DNA from 2 places in the Serratia entomophila genome. Region 2 is predicted to be linked to the other one. Evidence: predicted binding sites of a transcription regulator. Region 2 holds the regulator's gene; the other holds the start of a gene.
The links. The regulator PhoB, encoded in region 2, activates phosphate uptake and scavenging genes when phosphate is short. The targets are predictions, from matches to a motif close to CTGTCATAAAACTGNCNNAT.

Region 1 (3,846 bases), 1.1 Mb from region 2:
GCAGCTCAATGGCGATGCCCAGCGGGCGCTTCAGCCAGTTTGGCGCCAGTTCGGTCAGGAACAGCGCGATGCCGAAGCTCACCGGCACGGCGATAATCAGCGCAATCAGCGAGGTAACCACGGTGCCGTAGATAGGCACCAGCGCACCGAACTGCTCGGCCGGCGCATCCCACTCTTTGGTCCACAGGAAGGCGAAGCCGAATTTTTGCATGCTTGGCCAGGAGGCGAAGATCAGCGAAACAATAATGCCGCCCAGCAACAATAGGGTAATCAACGCAGCCAGTCGAACCAGCGCGCTGAAGATGAGGTCACCATTTTTACCTGGTGCTTTAATGGTCGGCTTGTACTCAGCCATAGATTACTCTCTGTTTGAACCCTGGCAGACCCAAATGGGTTGGGCCCAGAAAAACTGAGTGGGGCGCGGTGAGTCCCGCGCCCCTGCGTTGTTAGTACAGCGCTTTACCGGAACTGTCTTTTACGTTGGTTTTCCATGCTGCGCGCACCTGCTCAACCACTTCGTTCGGCAGGGAAGCGTAATCCAGGTCGTTAGCCTGTTTGGCGCCGGTTTTGTACGCCCAGTCGAAGAACTTCAGCACTTCGGCGCCCTGAGCAGGGTTCTTCTGCTCTTTGTGCACCAGGATGAAAGTGGTGGAGGTGATAGGCCACGCGTTCTCACCTTTCTGGTTGGTCAGGTCCTGAGCGAAGGTCTTGCTCCAGTCCACGCCTTTGGCGGCGTTGCTGAAGCTCTCTTCGGTCGGGCTCACCGGCTTGCCGTCTGCGGAGATAAGCTTGGTGTAGGCCAGGTTGTTCTGCTTGGCGTAGGCGTACTCAACGTAGCCGATGGAGCCCGGCAGACGCTGTACGAAGGCGGCGATGCCGTCGTTGCCCTTGCCGCCCAGGCCGGTTGGCCAGTTAACGGTGGAGCCGGCGCCGATTTTCTCTTTCCACTGCGCGTTGGCTTTGGTCAGGTAGCTGGTGAACACGAACGAGGTGCCCGAACCGTCAGCGCGGCGCACCACGGCGATGTTTTGATCCGGCAGCTTCACGCCCGGGTTCAGCTTGGCGATCGCCGGGTCATTCCACTTCTTCACGTTGCCCAGGTAGATATCGCCCAGGGTTTTACCGTCCAGGGTCAGTTCGCCGGATTTGATGCCAGGAATATTGACCGCCAGCACCACGCCGCCGATCACGGTCGGGAATTGGAACAGGCCGTCAGCCGCCAGCTTGTCGTCAGACAGCGGGGCATCGGAGGCGCCAAAGTCAACGGTGTTGGCAACGATCTGCTTCACGCCGCCAGAGGAGCCGATCCCCTGATAGTTAACTTTGTTGCCGGTTTCTTTCTGATAAGAATCTGCCCACTTGGCGTAAACCGGAGCGGGGAATGTCGCACCTGCACCGGTCAGGCTGGCAGCAGCGAACGCGGACACGGCGGTCAGGGAGAAAGTCGCTGCCACAATACTGGCGACGGTGGTACGCATCAGTTTCATAATCCCTCCTAATGGGATATTTAAAATCGACTTTGAGTCGTTTTAATCAGAGTAAGTATTGCTGCAGGAGGGAAAATAGGACAGTTTGGTGACAGAAAAATGTACGCAATATGACAGTTATATTACACTCAACCAGGCCAGGTTAACTCACTATAGAAATCAGCACTTTAAATACAAAACACCTCAATTATTAATCAATAAAAAAACCGTTTTCACCCTGCCTATCCGCTTGAATATGACAACTTTTATCCAAAATGCCGCTTCAGCGTCGTTGTTGTTACCGCCATGAAAAAAGCCGGCGCAGCGGCCGGCTTTTCGATGATGCCTGAAAGAAATTACTCTACGGTGACAGACTTCGCCAGGTTGCGCGGCTGGTCAACGTCGGTGCCTTTGATCAGCGCCACGTGGTAAGACAGCAGCTGCAACGGCACGGTATAGAAGATAGGGGCCACGATCTCTTCAACGTGCGGCAATGGGATGATGGTCATGCCTTCGCTGCTGACGAAACCGGCGTCCTGATCGGCGAACACGTACAGCTGGCCGCCGCGCGCGCGCACCTCTTCAATATTCGACTTCAGCTTCTCCAGCAGTTCGTTGTTCGGCGCCACCACGATCACCGGCATATCGGCATCGATCAGCGCCAGCGGGCCGTGTTTCAGCTCGCCCGCCGCATAGGCTTCGGCGTGAATGTAGGAGATCTCTTTCAGCTTCAGCGCCCCTTCCATGGCGATTGGGTACTGATCGCCGCGGCCGAGGAACAGCGCGTGATGCTTGTCGGAGAAACCTTCCGCCAGCGCTTCGATGTTTTTGTCCATCGACAGCATCTGCTCGATGCGCGCCGGCAATGCCTGCAGCGCGTGCACGATATCGTGCTCTACGCTTTCCGCCATGCCCTTCAGGCGGCCCAACCGCGCCACCAGCATCAGCAATACCGCCAGCTGGGTGGTGAACGCCTTGGTGGAGGCTACGCCGATTTCGGTGCCGGCCTTGGTCATCAGCGCCAAATCGGATTCACGCACCAGCGAAGAACCGGCAACGTTGCACACCGCCAGCGACCCCAGGTAGCCCAGCTCTTTGGACAGGCGCAGCGCCGCCAGGGTATCGGCGGTTTCGCCAGACTGAGACAGCGTGATGATCAGGCTGCCCGGGCGCACCGCCGATTTGCGGTAGCGGAATTCGGAGGCGATTTCGACGTCGCAAGGCACACCGGCCAGCGCTTCGAACCAGTAGCGCGCCACCATGCCGGAGTGATAAGAGGTGCCGCAGGCGATAATCTGCACGTGCTGTACCTTCGCCAGCAGTTCGTCGGCACGCGGGCCCAGCTCGCTCAGGTTGATTTGGCCATGGCTGAAACGCCCTTCCAGGGTGTTTTTCAGCGCCAGCGGCTGCTCGTAGATCTCTTTTTGCATGTAGTGGCGATATGCGCCCTTGTCGCCGGCGTCGTATTGCACCTGAGATTCGATCTCAGGGCGCTCAACCGGGGTGCCCTGCTTATCGAAGATGCTGACGGAACGGCGGGTCACTTCCACCACGTCGCCTTCTTCCAGGAAGATAAAGCGACGGGTCACCGGCAGCAGCGCCAGCTGATCGGAGGCGATAAAGTTTTCACCGACGCCGCGGCCAATCACCAGCGGGCTGCCGGAACGCGCAGCCACCAGCACGTTGGGATCGCGGCTGTCCATCACCACGGTGCCGTAGGCGCCGCGCAGCTGCGGGATCACCCGCTGAACCACTTCCAACAGCGTGCCGCCCTGCTTTTGCTCCCAGTGCACCAGGTGAGCAATCACTTCGGTGTCGGTTTCCGAGCTGAAACGGTAACCGCGCTCGATCAACAGCTCGCGCAGCGGCTCGTGGTTTTCGATGATGCCGTTATGCACCACGGTAATGTAATCAGAAACATGCGGGTGCGCATTCGCTTCGGTCGGTTCGCCGTGGGTCGCCCAGCGGGTATGGGCGATACCGGTGCCGCCGTGCAGTTCATGCTGCTCCGCAGCTTCGGAAAGCGCATTCACCTTGCCTACGCGGCGCAGGCGACTGACGTTGCCTTCGGCATCAACCACCGCCAAACCGGCGGAGTCGTAACCCCGGTACTCGAGGCGGCGTAAACCTTCCAACAGAATTTCTGCAATATCACGTTGCGCTACTGCGCCTACAATTCCACACATCAGTTGTATTCCTAATTAAACGCCTTTCGGGGCGCTTTCGATGTCCTGACCTGATTTTCGCCGGTTTTTACCGTGCGGCCCCGAGCCTGTAGATGGTGGGGTTATTATGTTTTGTATTGGGCTCTGCATTGGAGCGCAATATAAAACATACTCTTATACTACCTACTACCGCCCAATAGATTTCGGGCTGCAGC
Region 2 (3,846 bases):
GTTCGTTGTTCAGCTGCAGCGTCAGCGGGCGTGAAAACTCCTGCTGTTGCAGATAGTGGCTGAACTCCGGGTAACGCAGCAGGTTGAGAATGTGTTGGCCGTTATCTTCCGGCCAGCGGAAGCCCAGCAAATGCTGCGCCAGCCCGTTGCACCAGAAGATATTGCCTTCGACGGTGGTCATCACCACCGCATCGGGCAGCGACTCGGCCCCGCTGCGAAAGCGCTTGATCAACAACGCCAGCTCGCGGCGGCGGCGGCGGTTGCGCTGCTGCATCTGGTACAGCCCGTAGAACAGCGGCTCCCAGCTCCAGCGCCCGGGGGGCGGCGTCATGCTGCGGTCGATCCACAGCCAGTGGGAAAGTTTGAGTTGATTGTAAAAATTCCACACCAGCGCCGCCAAAGCGGACGCCAGCAGGAACCAGGGCAGATAACCGAAAATCAGCCCCAGCAGCAAAGCAGGCAAACAAAAAAGAGCCAGCTCCAGAGCCAGCCTCTTCCACGACAGACGTTCTAACACGGCGTATTCTCCAGCGCGGCGCGATCAGTAGCGCGTTGAGAACCGGTAGCCGGTGCCCCGAACGGTTTGAACCATTTTGTCATGACCACTGGTCTCTAACGCCTTGCGGAGCCGACGGATATGCACGTCAACGGTACGGTCTTCCACATAAACGTTAGTGCCCCAAACGTGATTAAGCAACTGTTCGCGGCTATAAACACGCTCCGGATGGGTCATAAAGAAGTGCAGCAGCTTGAATTCGGTCGGCCCCATCTCCAGCGCCTGATCGTTGGCCATCACGCGGTGGGAGGAAGGATCCAGACTCAGCCCTTGCATTTCAATCACTTCTTCCACCGCCATCGGGGATATGCGGCGCATGACCGCCTTGATGCGCGCTACCAGCTCCTTGGGGGAAAACGGCTTGGTGATATAATCATCCGCCCCCACTTCCAGCCCGCGCACCCGATCTTCTTCTTCGCCGCGTGCGGTCAGCATCATCACCGGTATATCGCGGGTCAGCGCTTCACGTTTCATATGTTTGATAAACTGAATGCCGGAACCTCCGGGCAACATCCAGTCGAGCAACACCAAATCAGGGAACGGCTCAGACAGGCGCGTCACGGCGCTGTCATAATCCTCGGCTTCCAACGGTTGGTAACCATTCTGTTCCAACACAAAGCACACCATCTCACGGATCGGCGCTTCGTCTTCCACCACCAGTATGCGTCTTGCCATCGTCAATCCTGCCAATGTGTTAGCGATCACAGTTGATTGCGGGCGCCATTATGCGTCAGTTTTGTGACAGATTTATGAAATAAATAGCCATGAAAAAAACCGGTTGTTACAGGCAGTAAGCATAGCGACTATTTCAAAGGACGCAGAAACATCATATTCCCTTTATAATCCCCGCCATTACCTTTTCGCCCCGGGAGTGTCATGCGCCTGATCCACACCTCTGACTGGCATCTTGGCCAGTACTTTTTCACCAAAAGCCGCGCCGCCGAGCATCAGGCTTTTTTGCGCTGGCTGATCGAACAGATCGAGCAACAGCAGGTGGATGCGCTGATCGTCGCCGGGGATCTGTTCGATACCGGCTCCCCACCCAGCTATGCCCGCGAGCTGTATAACCGTTTCGTGGTGGAGCTGCAACGTACCGGCTGCCAGCTGGTGGTGCTGGGCGGCAACCACGATTCCGTGGCGACGTTGAACGAGTCGCGCGAACTGCTTTCCTGCCTGAATACCACCGTCATCGCCAATGCCCAAAGCGACATTGAACGGCAAATCCTGGTGCTGAACCAGCGCGACGGCCAGCCGGGCGCGGTGCTGTGCGCCATCCCCTTTCTGCGGCCGCGCGATCTGCTCACCAGCCGCGCCGGCGAATCCGGCGCGCAGAAGCAGCAGGCGCTGCAGGAAGCGATCGCCGAACACTATCAGACGCTGTATCAGGCGGCCTGCGCCCGGCGCGACCAACTGGGGCTGCCGCTGCCGATCGTCGCCACCGGGCATCTGACCACCGTGGGCGTCACCGCCTCCGACTCGGTGCGCGATATCTACATCGGCACGCTTGACGCGTTCCCGGCTCAGGCGTTTCCCCCCGCCGATTACATCGCGCTGGGCCATATCCACCGTGCGCAGAACGTGGCCAAGTCAGAGCATATTCGCTACAGCGGCTCGCCTATCCCGCTCAGCTTCGACGAACTGGGCAAGGCCAAAAGCGTGTTTATGGTCGACTTCAGCGCCGGTGCCCTGCAGCAGGTAACGCCGCTGGAGATCCCAAACTTCCAACCAATGCAGCTGATCAAGGGCGATTTGCCGCAGATAGAGCAGCAACTGCGGCAGTTCGCCGATTATCAGGGAGAATTGCCGGTGTGGCTGGATATCGAAGTGGCGACGCAGGATTACCTCAGCGACATCCAGCGCCGCATCCAGCTGCTGGCGGATGAGCTGCCGGTGGAAGTGGTGCTGCTGCGGCGCAGCAAAGAACAGCGCCGACAGGCGATCGAACAGCAGGACAAAGAAACGCTCAATGAGCTGAGCGTCAACGAAGTGTTCGAGCGGCGGCTGGCGCAAGAACCGGAAATGGCCGAAGCGCGCCGGCAGCGGATGCGCCAGATGTTCCATCAGGTGGTCGAGAGGGTACAGCAGCAGGAGGCGGACCAATGAAAATCCTCAGCCTGCGGTTAAAAAACCTCAACTCGTTGCAGGGCGAATGGAAGATAGATTTCACCGCCGAGCCTTTCGCCAGCAACGGGCTGTTCGCCATCACCGGGCCGACCGGCGCCGGTAAAACCACGCTGCTCGACGCCATCTGCCTGGCGCTGTATCACCAGACGCCGCGCCTCAACGTCACGCCGAGCCAGAACGAGCTGATGACCCGCCACACCGCAGAATCGCTGGCGGAAGTCGAATTTGAGGTGAAAGGCGTCGGTTACCGCGCCTTCTGGAGCCAGCGCCGGGCCAAAAACGCCCCGGACGGCAACCTGCAGGCGCCGAAGGTCGAGCTGGCGCTGCGGGAAGACGGCAAGATCCTGGCGGACAAAGTGCGCGATAAACTGGAGCTGACCGCCGCCATCACCGGGCTGGATTTCGGCCGCTTCACCAAATCGATGATGCTGTCGCAGGGGCAGTTCGCCGCCTTTCTCAACGCCGACGCCAACGATCGCGCCGAACTGCTGGAAGAACTGACCGGCACCGAGATATACGGCCGCCTGTCGGAGCAGGTGTTCGAACAACACAAACAGGCCAAGGCCGATCTGGACGCATTGCACCAGCGCGCCAGCGGCATTGAGCTGCTGAATGACGAGCAGCGCCAGCTGTTGGCAGATCGGTTAGCGGCGCTGGCGACGGAGGAACAGGCGTTCAACCAGCAAAACCAGCGGCAGCAGCAGGCGCTGAGCTGGTTGCAACAGTGGCAGCGCCTCCAGCAGCAGCAAGGCAGCTGCCGGCAACGGTTGGACAACGTACAGCGAGAACAGGCCGACGCCGCCCCGCAGCTGCAGCAACTGGCGCGCAGCGAACCGGCCGAAAAGCTGCGCCCGCTGCGCAACGAACGCGATCGCTGCCGCAGTGAACGCGATCAGCTGCAACAACACATCGTCCAACTGACGCAGCAACAGGAGCAACAGCAGGCACAGGTGGCGCCGCTGCAGCTGGCGGTAGAAAAAACCCGCCTCGCCCAGCAGACGCAGGCCGAGCAGATGCAACAGCAGCAGGCGCTGATCGATGAGCAGGTCGCGCCGCTCGATCATCAAATCGCCCAGCTGCAGCTCACCCAGGCTGAACGACGCCAGGCCGGCGAAACCGCAGAGCAACAGTGTGCGCAGCAGCAGCAGGCTCTGGAACAGCTCAAC

Region 1: pstS (phosphate ABC transporter substrate-binding protein PstS) is a predicted target of PhoB. The motif match lies at 1,563-1,582, and genes of this name have one in related genera.

The regions. Positions count from the first base shown of each region.
Region 1 covers NZ_CP082787.1:4,835,675-4,839,520, forward strand. The annotation lists gene pstC (phosphate ABC transporter permease PstC) at 1-355, opposite strand, end outside; gene pstS (phosphate ABC transporter substrate-binding protein PstS) at 447-1,487, opposite strand; gene glmS (glutamine--fructose-6-phosphate transaminase (isomerizing)) at 1,823-3,652, opposite strand.
Region 2 covers NZ_CP082787.1:991,072-994,917, reverse strand. The annotation lists gene phoR (phosphate regulon sensor histidine kinase PhoR) at 1-517, opposite strand, end outside; gene phoB (phosphate response regulator transcription factor PhoB) at 542-1,231, opposite strand; gene sbcD (exonuclease subunit SbcD) at 1,433-2,659, shown strand; gene sbcC (exonuclease subunit SbcC) at 2,656-3,846, shown strand, end outside.